3 regions of the Paenibacillus sp. Z3-2 genome follow, and region 1 is predicted to be linked to each of the others. Evidence: a T-box and tRNA genes for the amino acid it is inferred to sense, from the RefSeq annotation. Region 1 holds a T-box; the other regions hold tRNA genes.
What was found. A T-box is a leader RNA that pairs with one kind of tRNA and senses whether it is charged. The one in region 1 lies ahead of tyrS (tyrosine--tRNA ligase), so its partner is inferred to be a tRNA-Tyr.

Region 1 (7,323 bases):
ACTGCTTGTGGGAAGAGCGTTAAATCTGACTGCAGAGCAGTTGGCGTATCTGGTATCCATTGACCTGTTAACGTGCGGGATTGCCACATGGCTTCAGGCTCGGAAAGGGAAGTACTTGGGTATAGGTTTGCCGGCGGTGCTTGGAAGTTCTTTTGTAGCGGTCACACCCATGATTGCCATAGGATCACAATACGGGATTCCAGCCATTTATGGCTCCATCATAGCAGCCGGAGTATTTATCGTCATCTTTGCCGTATTTTTCAGCAAAATCGTCAAATTGTTTCCGCCAGTCGTTATAGGTACAGTGGTGACCATCATCGGTCTTGCACTAATCCCAACCGGCATTAAAAACATGGCGGGTGGAGCAAACAGCGAGAATTTTGGAAGTTTGGACAATTTAGCACTTTCCTTTGGCGTATTACTTTTCATTCTGATCCTGAATCGATATGCTCGCGGTTTTGTGAAATCCCTGGCTGTTCTCCTTGGTATTATCGTGGGGAACCTCGTCGCAGCCTTCATGGGAAAGGTGAATTTTGCCGCTGTACAGGAAGCCTCCTGGTTCCATTTGCCCCAGCCCTTCTACTTTGGATGGCCAACCTTCGAAATCGGCCCCATTATTACAATGATCATTGTAGGTACGGTGGTTATCATCGAGTCCACAGGTGTATTTATGGCTTTGAGCAAAATCTGTGATCAACCGATCAACGAAAAAGATCTGGCACGGGGATATCGCGCAGAAGGTCTTGCGTTTGTTCTGGGCGGCATATTCAATGCTTTTCCATACAATACATTCGCTCAGAATGTCGGTTTGGTTCAGCTCTCCAAGGTGAAAACGACCAATGTGGTTGTTGCGGCTGGAGGCATCCTTATCTTTCTCGGACTTATTCCCAAAGTAGCAGCTTTTGCAACCATTATTCCGAGTGCTGTATTAGGTGGTGCGACTGTCGTACTGTTCGGAATGGTCGTGTCATCCGGGATCAAAATGCTGCAAAACGTCGACTTCGGCAAACAATCCAATCTGTTGATCGTGGCTTGCTCCGTTTCACTTGGGCTCGGCGTTACTGCTGTACCCGATCTGTTTGCCCAGCTTCCTCAAAGTATTCGCATCATTGTTAGCGATGGTATTATCACGGGAAGCCTGTCAGCGATCCTGCTCAATGTCTTCTTTAACCTCGGTTTCAAAAATAGGAGTTTGCCAGTACAACCTGTACAGGCTCAGGAAGTACACACGTAATTCTTGGAATAACAGACATGTCATCGTGTAAACGAAACAGATCCAAGACGGTTTTCTGGGAAGTGGAATGAAGAGCAGTGACTCCACTTGGCAAAGAAACCTCTTGGATTTTTTGTGTTACTATTTATGAGGAATGCAAAAGGAATACAAATATGCTAAAGTTTCATCAAGAACATTTTATATGTTCCCTACATTGAATTTCCATGCGACTACATAAATGAGCATTGGTTCACAAAGGCTAAAATAAAACCAGGGGAAATCCCTTGGGCACAGAAAAGGAGTTGTGATCACCATGCAACAAGAGACGTTGAACAAAGGATGGAATTTGGACAATAGTTATGCGCAGTTACCGCAACCCTTTTTTACAAGTCAGGACGCAGTACCTGTTGAATCACCGAAGTTGATCATCTTCAATAGACTGCTTGCATCCAGTCTGGGTCTGAATGTGGAGTCTCTTGACAGTGATGAAGGAGCGAAAATTTTCGCGGGTAACCTGATTCCGGAAGGAGCCGAGCCTTTAGCTCAGGCCTATGCAGGACATCAATTCGGCAATTTTAACATGCTTGGTGATGGACGGGCTTTGCTGCTGGGAGAACAGATTACGCCACAAGGCGAGCGAGTGGATATCCAGCTGAAAGGTTCAGGAAGAACACCTTACTCTCGTGGAGGGGATGGACGTGCTGCTGTTGGTCCCATGTTGCGAGAATATATCATTAGTGAAGCGATGTATGCACTGGGTATTCCAACAACCCGAAGTCTGGCAGTGGTATCTACTGGAGAAAACATTATCCGCGAAACAGAACGGCCTGGGGCCATATTGACCCGAGTGGCTTCCAGTCATATCCGGGTAGCAACTTTCCAGTACGCAGCCAGATGGGGGTCTATCGACGATCTCCAAGCGTTGGCTGATTATACACTGGATCGACATTTTCCTGATGTCGCCCAAGCTGAGAATCGCTATCTTTTGCTCCTTCAGGAAGTGATTAAGCGTCAGGCCGCGCTCGTTGCGCAGTGGCAGCGTGTTGGTTTCATTCATGGGGTGATGAACACGGATAACATGGCGATCAGCGGTGAGACCATTGATTATGGCCCATGCGCCTATATGGATGCTTACAATCCTTCAACCGTATTTAGCTCCATTGACACGCAAGGTCGGTATGCGTATGGTAATCAGCCGTATATTGCAGGATGGAATTTGGCTCGATTTGCCGAGACACTTCTGCCGCTATTGCATGAAGATGAAGAACAGGCCGTGCAACTTGCTCAGGATGCGATCGCACAATTTTCGGAATTGTACCATCATCATTGGCTTAAGGGAATGCGGGCCAAACTGGGCTTGTTGAATGAAGAGACAGAAGATGAAGCCCTGATCAAAGACCTTCTTGAACTCATGGAGAAGCATAGTGCAGATTACACGAATACGTTCTTGGCATTGACCTTTGATAACTTGGAAGGGACAACTTTGTTTGGCACGACAGAATTTGCTGAATGGAATGAGCGGTGGCAAGCAAGATTGGACAGACAGCATGGAGAGAAGGAAGTTTCTCGGCATTTGATGAGAACGAGTAATCCGGCAGTCATTCCTCGCAATCATCGGGTCGAAGAAGCACTTGAGCGAGCGGAGAATTACGGAGACCTTAGCGTGATGGAGAAGCTTTTGGCTGTTCTTTCCGATCCGTTCGCGCACTCACCTGAACAGGCTGAATATGCCGAACTGCCTGCACAGTGCAATACTTCGTATCAGACTTTTTGTGGGACCTGATTGAACAGTGTGTAATGAAGAGGCTGCCTTAGGCAGCTTTTTCATTTTTTCCATTATGTCATACAATAATTATAGAAAAAGTGATTTACTTTTACAGGCAGGTGCATTCAACCAACAGATCGGTGATCCTTATCTGTACTGGTATATGAGAAGTAAACGACAGGAGCTTGAGCGGATGCAACCTACTAAAGAGAGGTGATTGAGTTGAGTGAGCAAGATATTAATGACGTATGTTATGGCTATGCGTTATCATTTGTCAAAAAAAGAATGAATCTGAACAAGGATGGGAAGCCTTAACTTCAAATGAACAGGAAATTGCTGCTCTATGCAGGAGCAGCAACTTGATATGCTGGAGCAGCAATGTTGGAACAATGAGGATCAGATTGCAGAGAAGGCACATCACTATTATCACGGAAAGTTGAACATGATGACCATATAAGTTGAGTTTATGTGCTTGTCCATTGTTATATTTAAAGTTTGCATACTTGACCTTGCAATGACTCCAACGTTCGGCTATACTTGCTATAAATTAAATACATGAATCACGTTGATGGAGCGCAGTAGCGGCTTTGTCCCTGTTACAGAAAGTCAGGGGTTGATGGAACCTGATACATACAAGGGCTGCGAATTACACTCTGGAGTACTTGGGTAATGCCAAGCGGATGGGCAAACGATATATTGCCGAAAGTGGTATGGATAGCGTGTTAAGGTCACGTGTTGTCCATGCAATTTGGGTGGTACCACGGTTATGATAATCGTCCCTGTGTCTAGTGAAGACAAGGAGGCGATTTTTTTGTGTCCAAAAAAGCCGTTCCAGCGTGTAGTTTCTTAATTTAACGTAAATCATGACTGAATCTAGAGGATCGAAAAGGGGTTTTTACGAATGAATATTATTGATGAACTAGAGTGGCGCGACGCCATTAACCAGCAGACCGATGCAGAGGGATTGCGTGAACTGACTGAAACCAAATCAGTCTCATTGTACTGTGGAGTTGACCCTACGGGGGATAGTATGCATATCGGACATCTCATTCCCTTCATGATGCTGAAACGTTTTCAACTGGCAGGACACCGTCCGGTCATTCTGATTGGTGGAGCTACAGGTACGATTGGTGATCCAAGTGGTCGTCAGGCAGAGCGATCCTTGCAAACGATGGAACAAGTGCAGGAGAATGTGGATGCACTGACAGCGCAGATGAAAAAGTTGTTCGTAACAGACGGTGATAATCAGGTTCGTATGGTGAACAACTACGATTGGACACACAAAATCAATGTGATTGAATTTTTACGCGACTACGGCAAAAACTTCAACCTCAATACGATGCTGGCCAAGGATGTAGTTGCGAGCCGACTGGAAGGCGGAATCTCATTCACCGAGTTTTCCTACCAGATTCTTCAATCCCTCGACTATCTGCACCTGTTCCAGAACGAAGATGTGCAACTGCAAATCGGCGGTTCGGATCAATGGGGAAATATCACGAGTGGTCTCGATCTGATTCGTAAAAAAGAAGGATCTGAAGTAAAAGCGTACGGTCTGACCATTCCGCTCATGCTCAAATCTGACGGAACTAAATTCGGTAAAACAGCTGGTGGCGCAATCTGGCTTGACCCGAACAAAACGACACCATTTGAGTTCTACCAATTCTGGGCGAATACAGATGATCGTGATGTCATTAAATACTTGAAATACTTTACTTTCCTGAGCAAAGAAGAAATTGAAGCTTTGGCTGAAAAGGTAGAGACAGAGCCGCACAAACGTGAAGCACAGAAAGCACTCGCGGAAGAAATGACAAAATTCGTTCACGGCGAAGAAATGCTCGAACAGGCTAAACGTATTACAGCAGCGCTGTTTAGTGGAGATATCCGCTCCCTGACAGCTGATGAAATCGAGCAGGGCTTCAAGGAAATGCCAACGTTTGAAACAGACGGCGAAGCGAAAAATATCGTCGACTGGCTCGTGGATCTGGGGCTGGAGCCATCCAAACGTCAGGCACGTGAGGATGTCACTAAAGGTGCGATTTCCATGAATGGTGAGAAAATTACTGAGCTAGAATTCACAGTTTCTGCAGAGCATGCCATTGGCGGTAAATTCATCATTATCCGTAAAGGTAAAAAGAACTACAGTCTGGTTAAGCTTCATCCTAGTGTCTGACAATTAAAACGTACACTTATACAATTACAGAAACAAACAAAAAGACCGCCTTCCATCTCTGTCAGGCGACAGAGGGGAGGCGGTCTTTCGTATATCAGGCCAGTGTGAGTGACCTATCTTATTGATTTACGATCGCTGTAATCTCTTCATCCAGATCAAGTCGTACGTTCTCACGGTACGCCCGGATGTTGTATTCACTGTGCAGGTAGCGAAGAATCGCTTCAATCATGTTGGACTCGACCAGATATTGACTGCGTCCTTGGATCCAAACTTCAGCGGAATAACCTGTATCTTCTTCCCAGCTCAGTTCCACATTCACATCGGTTGGACGTACACCCTTACGTTCTGCCATATGAATACAGATTGCATTCACAATTTCATCCATGCTCAGAACCATAGAGATTAGTACCGTCCGTTTCTGTTACGGTCATCATCACGATCATTGCGACGGTCATGACGGCCATCCGCTGCAGGTTTGCGACGATTGGAGATGGCTCTGAAGAGTGCCATAGCCAGCATAACAATCAACATAATTGCTGCAACGTTCACGAGCAATCCAAGGATGTTACCCAGGGCGCCCATGCCACCGAACAGTCCGCCGAACATCATACCAGCAAGACCACCAAGCATCATGCCTTTCATGAAGCCGCCGCCACCGCCGAAGAATCCACCACCACGAGTTGCAGCTGCGCCAGTACCGGAGTTATTGCCGGAATTGGATTGATTCACGTTGCTGTTGGAGTCGGATTTCTTAGGTGTGTTGGTATAACTTTTCGTGCCGGATTTGAATCCGCCACCACGTCTTGCATCCGCAGAATCCGGATTCGTTACTCCCACTGTTGCGAACAATAATGTAAAGGCCATAAATACCATCATTAGATGTTTAACTCCAAATTTTTTCTTCATTGTAAAGATCGTAACCCCCCGATTAATTTGTTTGACACGCCCAAAAATGGGCCTTACTCATGTAATACGGTCAACTTGCAGGAACGTTTCAAATTTTGATTAAATTTCTGAAACGCTTGGGCTTGGGTCTTGAATTGCAGCTTGGCCATCAAGCAATTGAGTAACCCAGTTACACCATTCCAGGCCTGTTTGTGCATTCATTAACCCTTTTTGTACCAGGATGTAGCTTCCAAAGTCTCGGTTGCCTACACGAAGATTATCCAGAGGTATACGTGACTTCAGTTCCTCGAAATAACGTATGCGTTCCATAAACCAGCTTTTACGCTCGTTAAGAATGCGTCTCATGCTTCCGTCTTCCGCAATGCCAACACACAAGATACGCAAATTAAACTCATCGCGTGTAACCGGTGCGGTAACAGGAGTAATCATCCATTCCAAGAGCTTTTCAATGCCTTTTTCCGTAACTGCGTACATTTTCTTGTCCGGTTTGTCAGACTGTTGTACCCAGCGGGAGGCCAATAACTCATCGTTTTCCATCTTGGACAGGAGTGGGTAGATCTGGCTGTGTTTGGCCTGCCAATGCGGCTGAATCTTCAGCATCAGATCATAGCCCGATGACTCCTCGCGGGTAAGCAGCCCGAGCAATCCGTAGGAAAGTATGTTCATGCACATGTCTCCTTAATATTAGGGCTGGATCAGAGAAAACAATCAATTTTGATTTCTTTGACCGCTTTCATAAAAGTGTACACTGAAACTGTATGGTTTGACAACCTGACAGAACAACTGCCTTAATTTAGACAAAAAAAGTGCGGACCATAAGGTCCGCACTCCAAACCATTTAGAGAGATTCCTGTTGTCCATACCCCTCAGCGACAAGATCAAGCTCACCTGTGGCAGAATCGATAACCATGCCGTGGACGGGTACATTGGGAGGAAGTAAAGGATGCTTCTTGATCACTTCCACAGTATGTTTTACCCCTTCTTCGACGCTGTCAAACCCGCGCAACCACTTTTGCAAACGGATGCCGGAGTTCTCCAGGGTTGTCATGACTTCTTCAGATACGCCACGCTCAACCATATGTCCAATCATTGTCTCTGCGTGAAGGGAAGCCATACCACATTCCGTATGTCCCACAACCAGGACTTCATCTGCACCCAGTTCATAGATGGCGACAAGCACACTACGCATTACACTGCCGAAAGGCTGAGAGATAATCGCGCCTGCGTTTTTGATGATTTTCACATCACCGTTCTTCAGATTCATGGCCT
Region 2 (7,323 bases), 3.1 Mb from region 1:
AACCATTTCTGTGCAGTTATCTGATCGCTATGATCTGGATTATGGTCGAATGTCTCCATCATGTCGAACTCTTCACGTGTGCCCAGGATGATATCGCATTTCTCGGCTGCGAGGTTGTAATACACCGCTGTCTCTTCATCTGATGTCCATGTGTATGGACGATAGTCCAGATCAAACACAATAACTGTGCCATGCTTTTTTGCATATGTTAGTGCCTGTAATACGGCTTCACGGGATGGGCTCTGAGCGAGAGCCGTGCCTGAGATTAGCAGTACTTTGGAGTCGGCAATTAACTGCTCTTGTACCTCTTGCGCCTGTAATAACAGATCAGCTACATTGTCCCGGTACATCAGGATACTGCAATCGGCTGGGCTCTTGATTTCGGTAAAAGCAAGCCCGGTCACCGCTCCGGTGTCATCTGTCACCACATTTGATGTGTCGATGCCGTTCTTCTCCAAATAACTCTGGATGAATCTGCCCATCTGGTCACCTGCGATTTTGCCGATAAAAGCTGTCTCCATACCCAGCCTGGACATGCCAATCGTAATGTTGGCTGGAGAGCCACCCACATATTTCGTGAACGTCATCGTCTCTTCCATCGGGCGATTGATCTCATTGGCATTCAAGTCGATACACAGACGGCCAATCGCGGTGAAATCCTTCTTCCTTGATTCTGGAAAGGATACATAGGTCATTGCATGTGAGCCCCTTTCTGTGTTGAGATTTAACATGGTTTGTGGTTTGTATGGATATCTAGACCAGTTACTCATTCCATCGTGAGGACTCGTAAACGGTTAGAGTAGGTCAGTATTTATTTTCCAATCGTAACGTAATACTCTTGCTGGCCTTCTTCATTTCTATCCCGCGAGAGGACTCGAACCTCCACGGTTCCTTCACTTCATGGGTATATTCCTCTCCCCATCGCTATGCCTGGTATCAGCTCTGCTGGTATAACGCCTTCATATAGTTCAAAGATCGCTTCGCATACTCATACGGGTTATGAATTGCAGGGTCCTGTTCTCCTTCAAGCATCGCCCAGCCATCGTACCCTCGTGTAATCAGTTCCTGAAGAATGGGAGCAAAATCAATGCATCCATCCCCTGGTACGGTGAACACCCCTCTACGAATACAGCCGACAAAATCAGACTGCTCCGCACGTGCTTCATCCAGCACATGGGGGCGGATATCCTTCAGATGGATATAAGCGATCCGGTCATAATGTTTACGCAGCAGTTCAAGCGGATCAGCTCCACCATAGTAGGCATGACCTGTGTCATAGAGCAGATACACGAGAGAAGGATCTGTCAGCTCCATCAGTCGATCGATCTCATCCGGTTGTTCTACCACCGTGCCTCCATGATGATGGTATGTGAGCTTCAACCCGTGTTCCCGGGCAATGGCTCCTGCTTCATTTAACCCTTCAGCGAGGATATGCCATTCGGATTCCCTGAGTCTGAGCACTTCTTTTTCATTCGGTGTCCGTCTTGGATCAAAATGAAGTGACCCACCTACCTCCGCCGTACTGATCACCTTACTGCCCATGGATTGCAGGAATTCCGCATGTCTGCGATAACCGTCCAACTCCGACTGACGATACGCCGGATCAGAGAACAGTACCGATTTCCACTGGGAGACTAGATTGATATTCCTCTTGCTCAGTTCTTCACGCAGTATAGCGGGATCGGTTGGATACTTACGTCCCATCTCTGTACCTGTCAGCCCAAGACGCTGAATGTCATCCAGAATCTGTGCACACGTTGTGGCATCGCCATGCTCCTTCACATCTTCCCCGACCCAATTGATCGGATGAATCCCAAGCTGGAATGGCAGCTTGCTCATTGCTCCACGTCTCCTTTGTCGTTCAACATTGTAGTTCAATCGGAATGTAGTACTCATAGTTTCAATTCGATAAATACGTCCACTGATCTCATACTGTGGGGGAGTTCAGATAAGGCTACATTTTAGAAGGAATACTCTATTAAATCAGATTAAAAAGGTCTTGCTTTGGCACGGTTTGCTTGCATGGTGTGATGCGCATGAACTACCTTTTCCTCGGCAGATACTTCTGGCACACCTACATTCCACCATGACTCATAACCACCTGCATTGGTTCCAGGCACGACCGGAATCTCAATCAACGTACTCACCGTTTCGTTCTTCGCATCTCGGATTGCTTGTTCCAGCTGTTCTGCCGTCTCCGCTCTATAGGATTTGGCTCCCATGCTTCGGGCGTGAGCTGCAAAGTCCATTGGCATGTAGTCCCCGGTCAATCGTCCACTTTCTGACTCCCGATAACGGAACTCATTGCCGAACCCGTCACTACCATGTTCCCGCTGCAAATTATGAATACACTGGAATCCATTGTTGTTGAATAATAGAACGGTCATCTTCTTCTGTTCCTGCAAACTGGTCACAAACTCCGAATGCAGCATCAGATAACTGCCATCCCCTACCATGGCGTACACTTCACGATCTGGCTCGGCAAGTGCTGCTCCGAACGCTCCGCTTACCTCGTACCCCATGCAGGAGAACCCATACTCCATATGATATGTTTTTGGTTCAGACGCACGCCACAGACGATGCAGATCACCTGGCAGACTACCTGCCGCACACACGATGACGGAAGATGGATCAATCGTCCGGTTAACTACGCCGACTGCTGTAGTCTGTGCCAGCCCTGCTTCATGTTCTGCTCCATACAGCCTATCCACTTCTGCATTCCACTCAGCGCGGAGATCAGCGACTTCGGATGAGCCATAGGCACTGCGGTATTGTCTTTGCTGCAATTCCTTTTGCAAAGCCTGCAATCCTTCTCGTGCATCCGCCAAAATGGCTTCCCCACCAAGCTTGGCAGCATCCATGCCGTTCAGGTTGATGTTAATGAATGACGCTTCCGGATGTTGAAAAGCAGAGCGGGACGCCGTCGTAAAATCCGAGAACCGCGTACCGACGCCGATCACCACATCCGCTTCTCTCGCCAGCCTATTGGCTGCCAGAGAGCCAGTAACCCCGATGGCTCCCACATTCAGTGGGTGGTCCCAAGAGACTGCGCTCTTGCCCGCCTGCGTCTCGGCGATCGGAATACCAAATGCCTCGGCGAACTCGACGAGCTGGGCGGATGCCTCAGAGTACAACACACCGCCGCCTGCAACGAGCAGCGGCTTTCTGCCTCGGGCAATCTGCTGCGTTGCCCGTTCAATGGCTGCCTGTACCGGGGGGCGACGGTCCAGATAGTGTACTTTGCGGGCGAAGAACGATTCAGGATAATCGTACGCCTCTGCCTGCACATCCTGCGGCAGTGCGAGCGTAACAGCTCCCGTCTCTGCCGGGTCGGTAAGCACACGCATGGCCTGTGCAGCAGCAATCATCAACTGTTCAGGACGAACTATGCGATCCCAGTATTTACTGACGGCTTTGAATGGATCAGTGGCTGAGATTGTATAATCACTACTCACTTCCAACTGCTGAAGTACCGGGTCTGGTTCCCGTGTAGCAAAGTTATCTCCAGGAAGCAATAAAACCGGAATCCGGTTCACCGTTGCGGTAGCCGCTGCTGTAATCATATTTAAAGCACCCGGACCAATGGATGTTGTACATGCATAGATTTGTCTGCGGTTCTTCTGTTTGGCGTAGGCCGCTGCCGTATGCACCATACCTTGTTCGTTCTTCCCTTGCATATACGTCAGGCTTCCCGAACTGCGCTCCAACGCTTCTCCAATGCCAGTTACGTTGCCATGTCCAAAGATGCCGATGATCCCTTTCACAAACTTGGTTTCCACACCGTCAACCGAGATATATTGCTGATCCAGGTATCGAAGCAGTGCCTGAGCCATCGTTAATCGAATGGTTGTCATGAATTGATCGCCTTCCTTTCCTTTACGGGTTAAGCGCTTAATCTACGTTAAGTTTAAGCGCCTTACCCCTAAAGGTTAAGCGCTTAATTGATATGGTATTACAGGCTGATGATTTACGCAAGCTATTTTTGTAAGCGTTTTATAAATTGCGATAAAACAACGGTAATTTATTGTTGTAAGATCTGTTAGACCTGCTTCATTTGAGAGCTCTCCACAATAATCGCCAATATACCTATGAATGCAAAAAAAGAAAGAGACGGTGAGTACCATCTCTTTCTTTTACGATATATAAGCGGGTGATGGGAATCGAACCCACGCTATTAGCTTGGAAGGCTAAAGTTCTACCATTGAACTACACCCGCATAACAACAATCGGGATGACACGATTTGAACATGCGACCCCCTGGTCCCAAACCAGGTGCTCTACCAAGCTGAGCTACATCCCGTTATATATACCGGCGAGAGGACTCGAACCTCCACGGTTTCCCACTCGATTTTGAGTCGAGCGCGTCTGCCATTCCGCCACGCCGGCAAAATATGAAGTTATAATGGCGCGCCCTGAGAGATTCGAACTCCCGGCCTTTTGATTCGTAGTCAAACGCTCTATCCAGCTGAGCTAAGGGCGCAAATATTGGAGCGGAAGACGGGAATCGAACCCGCGACCCTCGCCTTGGCAAGGCGATGCTCTACCGCTGAGCCACTTCCGCAAATAAAGAATGCGCGTGGAGGGACTTGAACCCCCACGTCAAAGACGCTAGATCCTAAGTCTAGTGCGTCTGCCAATTCCGCCACACGCGCATATGATGGTGAGTCATGAAGGGCTCGAACCTTCGACACCCTGATTAAAAGTCAGGTGCTCTACCAACTGAGCTAATGACTCATAGAAAACTGGTGGAGGATGATGGATTCGAACCACCGAACCCGTACGGGAGCAGATTTACAGTCTGATGCGTTTGGCCGCTTCGCTAATCCTCCAGGATTACATGGTGCCGGCGAGAGGACTTGAACCCCCAACCTACTGATTACAAGTCAGTTGCTCTACCAGTTGAGCTACACCGGCGTATAACAGGTGTTATATATGGTGGCTCGGGACGGAATCGAACCGCCGACACGAGGATTTTCAGTCCTCTGCTCTACCGACTGAGCTACCGAGCCTTACTATATTAAAAAATGGCGGAACCGACGGGATTCGAACCCGCGATCTCCTGCGTGACAGGCAGGCATGTTAGGCCAACTACACCACGGTTCCAGATCACTTTCCCAAAGGAAAGTATAATTGCGGGGGCAGGATTTGAACCTGCGGCCTTCGGGTTATGAGCCCGACGAGCTACCGGGCTGCTCCACCCCGCGTCGTTATAAAAGTTATATATGGTGGAGGCTGAGGGGATCGAACCCCCGACCCTCTGCTTGTAAGGCAGATGCTCTCCCAGCTGAGCTAAGCCTCCATATTATGACCCGTAGGGGATTCGAACCCCTGTTACCTCCGTGAAAGGGAGGTGTCTTAACCCCTTGACCAACGGGCCTTACTGGCTCCCCGAACAGGGCTCGAACCTGTGACAACTCGATTAACAGTCGAGTGCTCTACCAACTGAGCTATCAGGGAATGGTGGAGCCAAGCGGGATCGAACCGCTGACCTCCTGCTTGCAAGGCAGGCGCTCTCCCAGCTGAGCTATGGCCCCATACACTGTTGTATTTCTTGTTGTGGTATTACTATGGGCCCTGGTGGACTCGAACCACCGGCCTCACCCTTATCAGAGGTGCGCTCTAACCAACTGAGCTAAGGGCCCTTATCAAATTTCGAAAAAAAATACCCCCAAAGGGGTTTCGCTTGGCGGCGTCCTACTCTCCCAGGACCCTGCGGTCCAAGTACCATCGGCGCTAGAGGGCTTAACGGTCGTGTTCGGGATGGGTACGTGTGGAACCCCTCCGCCATCGCCACCAAACGTATAGCTTAGCTTACATTTCAGAGTTGTTGTTCTCTGAAAACTAGATTCGAAACGAAACATGCGAATTCAAACTTGCAAATTGGATAAGCCCTCGACCGATTAGTACTGGTCAGCTCCATGCATTGCTGCACTTCCACCCCCAGCCTATCTACCTCGTCGTCTTCAAGGGGTCTTACATACTGGGAAATCTCATCTTGAGGGGGGCTTCACGCTTAGATGCTTTCAGCGTTTATCCCTTCCGTACATAGCTACCCAGCGGTGCTCCTGGCGGAACAACTGGTACACCAGCGGTACGTCCATCCCGGTCCTCTCGTACTAAGGACAGCTCCTCTCAAATTTCCTACGCCCACGACAGATAGGGACCGAACTGTCTCACGACGTTCTGAACCCAGCTCGCGTACCGCTTTAATGGGCGAACAGCCCAACCCTTGGGACCTACTTCAGCCCCAGGATGCGATGAGCCGACATCGAGGTGCCAAACCTCCCCGTCGATGTGGACTCTTGGGGGAGATAAGCCTGTTATCCCCAGGGTAGCTTTTATCCGTTGAGCGATGGCCCTTCCATGCGGTACCACCGGATCACTAAGCCCGACTTTCGTCCCTGCTCGACTTGTAGGTCTCGCAGTCAAGCTCCCTTATGCCTTTGCACTCTTCGAATGATTTCCAACCATTCTGAGGGAACCTTTGGGCGCCTCCGTTACTCTTTAGGAGGCGACCGCCCCAGTCAAACTGCCCACCTGACACTGTCCCCGCACCGGATTACGGTACCAGGTTAGAACCTAGATACGATCAGGGTGGTATCCCAACGTTGCCTCCACGCAAGCTGGCGCTCACGCTTCAAAGGCTCCCACCTATCCTGTACAGATCGTACCCAAATTCAATATCAAGCTGCAGTAAAGCTCCATGGGGTCTTTCCGTCTTGTCGCGGGTAACCTGCATCTTCACAGGTATTAAAATTTCACCGGATCTCTCGTTGAGACAGCGCCCAAGTCGTTACGCCATTCGTGCGGGTCAGAATTTACCTGACAAGGAATTTCGCTACCTTAGGACCGTTATAGTTACGGCCGCCGTTTACTGGGGCTTCGGTTCACAGCTTCGGGATTACTCCCTAACCACTCCCCTTAACCTTCCAGCACCGGGCAGGCGTCAGCCCGTATACTTCGCCTTACGGCTTCGCACAGACCTGTGTTTTTGCTAAACAGTCGCTTGGGCCTTTTCACTGCGGCCCCCTCGTGCTATTCACACTACCGGGGCACCCCTTCTCCCGAAGTTACGGGGTCATTTTGCCGAGTTCCTTAACGAGAGTTCTTCCGCGCGCCTTAGAATACTCTTCTCGCCTACCTGTGTCGGTTTGCGGTACGGGCACCATCACCTGGCTAGAGGCTTTTCTTGGCAGTGTGAGATCATGACCTTCGCTACTGTAATTTTCACTCCCCATCACAGCTCAGCCTTACGATGTGCGGATTTGCCTACACATCAGCCTTACTGCTTAGACGGACATCCATCAGTCCGCGTCACTACCC
Region 3 (7,323 bases), 1.7 Mb from region 1:
CTTCAGGTCAGTATAGGCTTCAGCCAGCCGCATAGCTCCCTATACCACATCCCTCAGGCTTACACAGAAGCTATGGAGGCTTTGAAGCATCGAATGAAGCTGGGGACAGGTATTATCTTTCAATATGAGAACATAGATCATTATGCGCCAGCTTGGTCCATGACCTACCCGGAATCATTGGAATACTCGTTGATCCAAGCTATTCAAAGTGCGGATGAAGTTCATGCCTCTGCTCTTCTGCATCAGGTCCTGGAAGTAATCTTTGGTATGGAGTGTACGCCAGAGGAATATCAGGTGGCCTTTACGAGGCTGCTGACGCATATTTTGCAAATGACTCAGGAATCCGGTATACGACTCGGACAGATCTCTCAAGGCAATGGATCGATGTTTCATGAACTTCATGGTTTGCAGTACGGCGCTGAAGTTGAGGAGTGGTTTAACCATCAAGTCATCTTGCCCATCATCCAGGTTTTTAAAGGGAGACAGTATGCCCAGTACCAGCATATATCAGAGAAGATGATTGCTCTGATTCATCAAGATTACGATAAGGATCTGACGCTTGAGGAATGTGCTGTGAAGCTTCACTATAATGCCAACTACTTAAGTAGCGTTTTTCGCAAAGAGACCGGCTGTGCATTTAGTGAATACCTGACCAAGTACCGATTTAACATCGCTAAAAAATGGCTGGACGAAAGTGATCTAACGGTTAAAGATATCGCAGCACGGCTTCGTTACAACAATCCGCAAAACTTTATCCGATCATTTCGTAAATGGGAAGGAATCACTCCCGGTCAGTATCGGGAGCGGAAACAAAAAGCAGAAGTGTCGAACAACAATTAGAAAAGGAGCACGATTTAAAATCGTGCTCCTTCGGCCAGCTCGGACACCTCTGCATATGGCTCCCCGAACAGGGATCGAACCTGCGACAACTCGATTAATAGTCGAGTGCTCTACCAACTCAGCTATCAGGGATATCCTTTAGAGATCATTCTCTGAAAACTAGATATGTGTTTTGTTTTTTCGTTGTCTCGAACATCTCCAAATAAACGAGGGCCTGGTTCAAAGCGGTCGATTAATTATTGGCTTCAAAAAAAAGAGGGAGCACATATCCCTGCTCCCTTCACTTACAACTTCGCTTCTATATCTTAACTTCATATGTTTCATACGTTCCCTTTTTGCGCAGCGATCTGATGCTTCCTAGCGTCATCCTAGACGTTAGAATATACGTTGTGCGTCTCGATTCCTGTTCCTCATAACACATACCAAGCTTATACGATTTGTCGTTTATCCTTGGTACGGACTGTTTTCATATTGGTTTGTTCAAGTTGGATCAGAATTTTACCAAACCTTGCTCCACGTGAGAAGGTCACCGTACTATCCTTATATGTATCGCGGATGTACTTCTCAGCCAGTCTGAGGGAATCCTCATCTGTTGGTAACTCATACGTATTAAGCCATTCTGGCAGCTTCTCAATAATCTCTTCCACCGGTACTTCAAATGAGTTAACTTCTCTTGTAATGATCATCGTGTATGAATAACCCTTCAAATACAGCAACTGTTGGATATATCCCATATCACCAGCCTTGTATGAAGAACTGATCCCAAGTACATCCTTAAGTTCATCCATTAGTGTGTGTTCCTTCTGTCCCGCTATAGTGCTTATATACACATACTTACGAGCACAGTTAATCGCCATCTCAATCGTTTCCCAATCCGACATAGCCGGACACATGGAAGCAAATACAAAATCATATTTCTTCTCCCAGCCTTTATCCTGAATGGAGATTTCCTCAAATCGCTCTTTCACGATTTCAATATTAGATTCCAGCTCTGAGGGTATTGTTTCTTTCATGAGCGAGACAAGCAACTCAGAAGGCTCAACAGCGGTTACACTTGCTCCCCTTTCAGCAAAAGGAATGGTAAATATGCCTGAGGCCGCTCCAATGTCTAGAATGGACAAGCCCGCGAACTCTACTCCCTGGTTTTCAATCCAGCCCATAATGCGCTCAGACCGCTGTATTCCTTCTACCGTAAATGATTGTGCATGATAATCTCTGGCCCACCGCTCAAACGCTTCTTCTGTATTAAATGGTGCACTTTTCTTCTTATATTTTGAACTTCTCGGACGATTCTTCCAAGCCTCTTCCCATACAAAAAGGTTAAATAACAGGTCAGTGTCCGGTATAATTTTTTTAGTAGTCACTTTATTTCACTCCTTCATATTAAAGACTTCACTTATCTACAATATACTGAATATAATCATACGTCAATCTTTATTAACGTCCAACTTTCCTTACTATAAAACAATCACTTCATATAAAATAAAAATAGCCCCGCAGATTGCATAAGCAATTTGCAGGGCTATTCAATATACCGGCGAGAGGACTCGAACCTCCACGGTTTCCCACTCGATTTTGAGTCGAGCGCGTCTGCCATTCCGCCACGCCGGCATATACTGGAGGCGCCACCCAGATTCGAACTGGGGATAAAGCTTTTGCAGAGCTGTGCCTTACCACTTGGCTATGGCGCCATATTTTGGAGCGGACGACGGGAATCGAACCCGCGACCCTCGCCTTGGCAAGGCGATGCTCTACCGCTGAGCCACGTCCGCATAATGGCTGGGGATATAGGATTTGAACCTATGCATGACGGAGTCAAAGTCCGTTGCCTTACCGCTTGGCTAATCCCCAATAAAAAATGAAAAAACAAAGGGGCGATCGAGGGGAATTGAACCCCCGAATGCCGGATCCACAAACCGGTGCGTTAACCACTTCGCCACGATCGCCACAAAAAGTTAATTTTCTAAAAAGTTAATTGGCAGGGGCAGCAGGAATTGAACCCACACCAACGGTTTTGGAGACCGTTGTTCTACCTTTAAACTATGCCCCTAAAACTGGTGGAGGATGATGGATTCGAACCACCGAACCCGTACGGGAGCAGATTTACAGTCTGATGCGTTTGGCCACTTCGCTAATCCTCCAGGATTACATGGTGCCGGCGAGAGGACTTGAACCCCCAACCTACTGATTACAAGTCAGTTGCTCTACCAGTTGAGCTACACCGGCATATTAAATTGTTTTATAAATGGTGGCTCGGGACGGAATCGAACCGCCGACACGAGGATTTTCAGTCCTCTGCTCTACCGACTGAGCTACCGAGCCATAATAAAGTCTAATCTCATTTCCTAACACTTTATATAGGGCATCAGTGCCATACAGCAGATGTAGTGAACAGTTTGCCTCATGTAAAGATTAAATGGCGGAACCGACGGGATTCGAACCCGCGATCTCCTGCGTGACAGGCAGGCATGTTAGGCCAACTACACCACGGTTCCAGATCACTTTCTCAAAGGAAAGTATAATTGCGGGGGCAGGATTTGAACCTGCGGCCTTCGGGTTATGAGCCCGACGAGCTACCGGGCTGCTCCACCCCGCGTCGTTATAAAAATAAGTTATATGGTGGAGGCTGAGGGGATCGAACCCCCGACCCTCTGCTTGTAAGGCAGATGCTCTCCCAGCTGAGCTAAGCCTCCGAACAACACATTTATGATCTTACCATAATCTTATTGTAAAAATCAACTTCTATTTTTGAAGTTAATATGACCCGTAGGGGATTCGAACCCCTGTTACCTCCGTGAAAGGGAGGTGTCTTAACCCCTTGACCAACGGGCCTTAATATTATGGCGGAGAGAGAGGGATTCGAACCCTCGAGACGCTTGTGACGCCTACACGATTTCCAATCGTGCTCCTTCGGCCAGCTCGGACACCTCTCCATATGGCTCCCCGAACAGGGCTCGAACCTGTGACAACTCGATTAACAGTCGAGTGCTCTACCAACTGAGCTATCAGGGAATATGCTTCAGAGATCGTTCTCTGAAAACTAGATTCGAAACGAAACATGCGAATTATCACTTGCAATTGGATAAGCCCTCGACCGATTAGTACTGGTCAGCTCCATGCATTGCTGCACTTCCACCCCCAGCCTATCTACCTCGTCGTCTTCAAGGGGTCTTACATACTGGGAAATCTCATCTTGAGGGGGGCTTCACGCTTAGATGCTTTCAGCGTTTATCCCTTCCGTACATAGCTACCCAGCGGTGCTCCTGGCGGAACAACTGGTACACCAGCGGTACGTCCATCCCGGTCCTCTCGTACTAAGGACAGCTCCTCTCAAATTTCCTACGCCCACGACAGATAGGGACCGAACTGTCTCACGACGTTCTGAACCCAGCTCGCGTACCGCTTTAATGGGCGAACAGCCCAACCCTTGGGACCTACTTCAGCCCCAGGATGCGATGAGCCGACATCGAGGTGCCAAACCTCCCCGTCGATGTGGACTCTTGGGGGAGATAAGCCTGTTATCCCCAGGGTAGCTTTTATCCGTTGAGCGATGGCCCTTCCATGCGGTACCACCGGATCACTAAGCCCGACTTTCGTCCCTGCTCGACTTGTAGGTCTCGCAGTCAAGCTCCCTTATGCCTTTGCACTCTTCGAATGATTTCCAACCATTCTGAGGGAACCTTTGGGCGCCTCCGTTACTCTTTAGGAGGCGACCGCCCCAGTCAAACTGCCCACCTGACACTGTCCCCGCACCGGATTACGGTACCAGGTTAGAACCTAGATACGATCAGGGTGGTATCCCAACGTTGCCTCCATGCAAGCTGGCGCTCACACTTCAAAGGCTCCCACCTATCCTGTACAGATCGTACCCAAATTCAATATCAAGCTGCAGTAAAGCTCCATGGGGTCTTTCCGTCTTGTCGCGGGTAACCTGCATCTTCACAGGTATTAAAATTTCACCGGATCTCTCGTTGAGACAGCGCCCAAGTCGTTACGCCATTCGTGCGGGTCAGAATTTACCTGACAAGGAATTTCGCTACCTTAGGACCGTTATAGTTACGGCCGCCGTTTACTGGGGCTTCGGTTCACAGCTTCGGGATTACTCCCTAACCACTCCCCTTAACCTTCCAGCACCGGGCAGGCGTCAGCCCGTATACTTCGCCTTACGGCTTCGCACAGACCTGTGTTTTTGCTAAACAGTCGCTTGGGCCTTTTCACTGCGGCCCCCTCGTGCTATTCACACTACCGGGGCACCCCTTCTCCCGAAGTTACGGGGTCATTTTGCCGAGTTCCTTAACGAGAGTTCTTCCGCGCGCCTTAGAATACTCTTCTCGCCTACCTGTGTCGGTTTGCGGTACGGGCACCATCACCTGGCTAGAGGCTTTTCTTGGCAGTGTGAGATCATGACCTTCGCTACTGTAATTTTCACTCCCCATCACAGCTCAGCCTTACAATGTGCGGATTTGCCTACACATCAGCCTTACTGCTTAGACGGACATCCATCAGTCCGCGTCACTACCCTACTGCGTCCCCCCATTGCTCATAACGGCTTACGGTGGTACAGGAATTTCGACCTGTTGTCCTTCGACTACGCCTTTCGGCCTCGCCTTAGGTCCCGACTTACCCTGAGCGGACGAGCCTTCCTCAGGAACCCTTAGGCTTTCGGCGGATCAGATTCTCACTGATCTTTTCGTTACTCATACCGGCATTCTCACTTGTATAATGTCCAGCGCTCCTTACGGTACACCTTCAACCCTTATACAACGCTCCCCTACCCCTGATGCAAAGCATCAAGCCATAGCTTCGGTGGTGTGTTTAGCCCCGTTACATTTTCGGCGCAGAGTCACTCGACCAGTGAGCTATTACGCACTCTTTAAATGATGGCTGCTTCTAAGCCAACATCCTGGTTGTCTGTGCAACTCCACATCCTTTCCCACTTAACACACACTTGGGGACCTTAGCTGATGGTCTGGGCTGTTTCCCTTTTGACAATGGATCTTAGCACTCACTGTCTGACTCCCGGAAGTAAGTCTATGGCATTCGGAGTTTGACTGAGCTTGGTAACCCTTGCGGGCCCCGCACCCAATCAGTGCTCTACCTCCACGACTCTGTTTTCCGAGGCTAGCCCTAAAGCTATTTCGGGGAGAACCAGCTATCTCCGAGTTCGATTGGAATTTCTCCGCTACCCCCACCTCATCCCCGCATTTTTCAACATGCGTGGGTTCGGGCCTCCAGTGCGTGTTACCGCACCTTCACCCTGGACAGGGGTAGATCACCCGGTTTCGGGTCTACGTCCACGTACTATGTCGCCCTATTCAGACTCGCTTTCGCTGCGGCTCCGGCTCTTTACCTTAACCTTGCACGGGAACGTAACTCGCCGGTTCATTCTACAAAAGGCACGCCATCACCCCTAAAACGGGCTCTGACTTTTTGTAAGCACACGGTTTCAGGTTCTATTTCACTCCCCTTCCGGGGTGCTTTTCACCTTTCCCTCACGGTACTGCTTCACTATCGGTCGCTAGGAAGTATTTAGCCTTGGCAGATGGTCCTGCCGGATTCATACGGGGTTTCACGTGCCCCGCACTACTCGGGATCCGTCTCGGAGGGAACAGACTTTCAACTACAGGGCTTTTACCTTCTTTGGCGGGCCTTTCCAGACCTCTTCGCTTAACCGGTTCCTTTGTAACTCCATGTGAGACGTCCCACAACCCCAAAGAGCAAGCTCTCTGGTTTGGGCTTCTCCGCGTTCGCTCGCCGCTACTGACGGAATCACTATTGTTTTCTCTTCCTCAGGGTACTTAGATGTTTCAGTTCCCCTGGTATGCCTCTGCACAACCTATGTATTCAGTTGTGAGTAACTGGAAATTACCCCAGCTGGGTTTCCCCATTCGGACACCCCCGGATCAAAGCTTGCTTACAGCTCCCCGAGGCAGTTTCGTTGTTCGCCACGTCCTTCATCGGCTCCTAGCGCCTAGGCATCCTCCATGTGCTCTTAGTAGCTTAACCATATTGCTCCGGTTTTGACTGCTCGCTTCCCTTGTTTTGCTTGCGCAAAGCCAAAAGTCACTCCCATTCAATACCATCGCAAAAGCAATTAACTACCGTTTTTATTGAAACTTGTTTTAACACAAGTTCAGCTAAAAAGGAATGTTCTAATTCGCATTTACTTTCGTTTCGATATCTAGTTTTCAAAGAACAAGCTCCATGCAAAAGCAAGCTGTTTGAGAGTTTGAGCTCTCAAAACTGAGCAACGAGTGAGTTAAAAGCTTTACAAAGTAAAGCTCGCTTCGGAAGCATGCTTCCTGAAGACTTATATTTGAATGTTTCCACGCGGGAAACGATTCTCCATAGAAAGGAGGTGATCCAGCCGCACCTTCCGATACGGCTACCTTGTTACGACTTCACCCCAATCATCTATCCCACCTTCGGCGGCTGGCTCCTTGCGGTTACCCCACCGACTTCGGGTGTTATAAACTCTCGTGG

Region 2: it has a tRNA-Tyr gene. The T-box ahead of tyrS (tyrosine--tRNA ligase) is inferred to sense a tRNA for this amino acid. The anticodon was not compared.
Region 3: it has a tRNA-Tyr gene. The T-box ahead of tyrS (tyrosine--tRNA ligase) is inferred to sense a tRNA for this amino acid. The anticodon was not compared.

What each region holds. Positions count from the first base shown of each region.
Region 1 is NZ_CP096397.1:3,800,265-3,807,587, reverse strand. It holds gene M1D71_RS17040 (nucleobase:cation symporter-2 family protein) at 1-1,234, shown strand, start outside; gene M1D71_RS17035 (protein adenylyltransferase SelO) at 1,527-2,996, shown strand; T-box leader at 3,535-3,762, shown strand; gene tyrS (tyrosine--tRNA ligase) at 3,880-5,148, shown strand; gene M1D71_RS17025 (YxcD family protein) at 5,267-5,545, opposite strand; gene M1D71_RS17020 (hypothetical protein) at 5,551-6,054, opposite strand; gene M1D71_RS17015 (PadR family transcriptional regulator) at 6,154-6,720, opposite strand; gene M1D71_RS17010 (beta-class carbonic anhydrase) at 6,893-7,323, opposite strand, start outside.
Region 2 is NZ_CP096397.1:298,813-306,135, reverse strand. It holds gene iolC (5-dehydro-2-deoxygluconokinase) at 1-695, opposite strand, end outside; gene iolE (myo-inosose-2 dehydratase) at 937-1,839, opposite strand; gene iolD (3D-(3,5/4)-trihydroxycyclohexane-1,2-dione acylhydrolase (decyclizing)) at 1,989-3,854, opposite strand; tRNA gene M1D71_RS01450 (tRNA-Gly) at 4,146-4,216, opposite strand; tRNA gene M1D71_RS01445 (tRNA-Pro) at 4,227-4,300, opposite strand; tRNA gene M1D71_RS01440 (tRNA-Leu) at 4,308-4,386, opposite strand; tRNA gene M1D71_RS01435 (tRNA-Arg) at 4,404-4,480, opposite strand; tRNA gene M1D71_RS01430 (tRNA-Gly) at 4,487-4,561, opposite strand; tRNA gene M1D71_RS01425 (tRNA-Leu) at 4,572-4,652, opposite strand; tRNA gene M1D71_RS01420 (tRNA-Lys) at 4,659-4,734, opposite strand; tRNA gene M1D71_RS01415 (tRNA-Tyr) at 4,744-4,829, opposite strand; tRNA gene M1D71_RS01410 (tRNA-Thr) at 4,839-4,914, opposite strand; tRNA gene M1D71_RS01405 (tRNA-Phe) at 4,934-5,009, opposite strand; tRNA gene M1D71_RS01400 (tRNA-Asp) at 5,026-5,103, opposite strand; tRNA gene M1D71_RS01395 (tRNA-Met) at 5,131-5,204, opposite strand; tRNA gene M1D71_RS01390 (tRNA-Val) at 5,224-5,299, opposite strand; tRNA gene M1D71_RS01385 (tRNA-Glu) at 5,306-5,377, opposite strand; tRNA gene M1D71_RS01380 (tRNA-Asn) at 5,382-5,457, opposite strand; tRNA gene M1D71_RS01375 (tRNA-Ala) at 5,459-5,534, opposite strand; tRNA gene M1D71_RS01370 (tRNA-Ile) at 5,569-5,642, opposite strand; rRNA gene rrf (5S ribosomal RNA) at 5,682-5,798, opposite strand; rRNA gene M1D71_RS01360 (23S ribosomal RNA) at 5,881-7,323, opposite strand, start outside.
Region 3 is NZ_CP096397.1:5,497,128-5,504,450, forward strand. It holds gene M1D71_RS24630 (helix-turn-helix domain-containing protein) at 1-840, shown strand, start outside; tRNA gene M1D71_RS24635 (tRNA-Asn) at 897-972, opposite strand; gene M1D71_RS24640 (class I SAM-dependent methyltransferase) at 1,269-2,204, opposite strand; tRNA gene M1D71_RS24645 (tRNA-Leu) at 2,373-2,451, opposite strand; tRNA gene M1D71_RS24650 (tRNA-Cys) at 2,458-2,531, opposite strand; tRNA gene M1D71_RS24655 (tRNA-Gly) at 2,538-2,612, opposite strand; tRNA gene M1D71_RS24660 (tRNA-Gln) at 2,617-2,691, opposite strand; tRNA gene M1D71_RS24665 (tRNA-His) at 2,714-2,786, opposite strand; tRNA gene M1D71_RS24670 (tRNA-Trp) at 2,817-2,890, opposite strand; tRNA gene M1D71_RS24675 (tRNA-Tyr) at 2,896-2,981, opposite strand; tRNA gene M1D71_RS24680 (tRNA-Thr) at 2,991-3,066, opposite strand; tRNA gene M1D71_RS24685 (tRNA-Phe) at 3,087-3,162, opposite strand; tRNA gene M1D71_RS24690 (tRNA-Asp) at 3,258-3,335, opposite strand; tRNA gene M1D71_RS24695 (tRNA-Met) at 3,363-3,436, opposite strand; tRNA gene M1D71_RS24700 (tRNA-Val) at 3,458-3,533, opposite strand; tRNA gene M1D71_RS24705 (tRNA-Glu) at 3,601-3,672, opposite strand; tRNA gene M1D71_RS24710 (tRNA-Ser) at 3,682-3,773, opposite strand; tRNA gene M1D71_RS24715 (tRNA-Asn) at 3,777-3,852, opposite strand; rRNA gene M1D71_RS24720 (23S ribosomal RNA) at 3,919-6,846, opposite strand; rRNA gene M1D71_RS24725 (16S ribosomal RNA) at 7,192-7,323, opposite strand, start outside.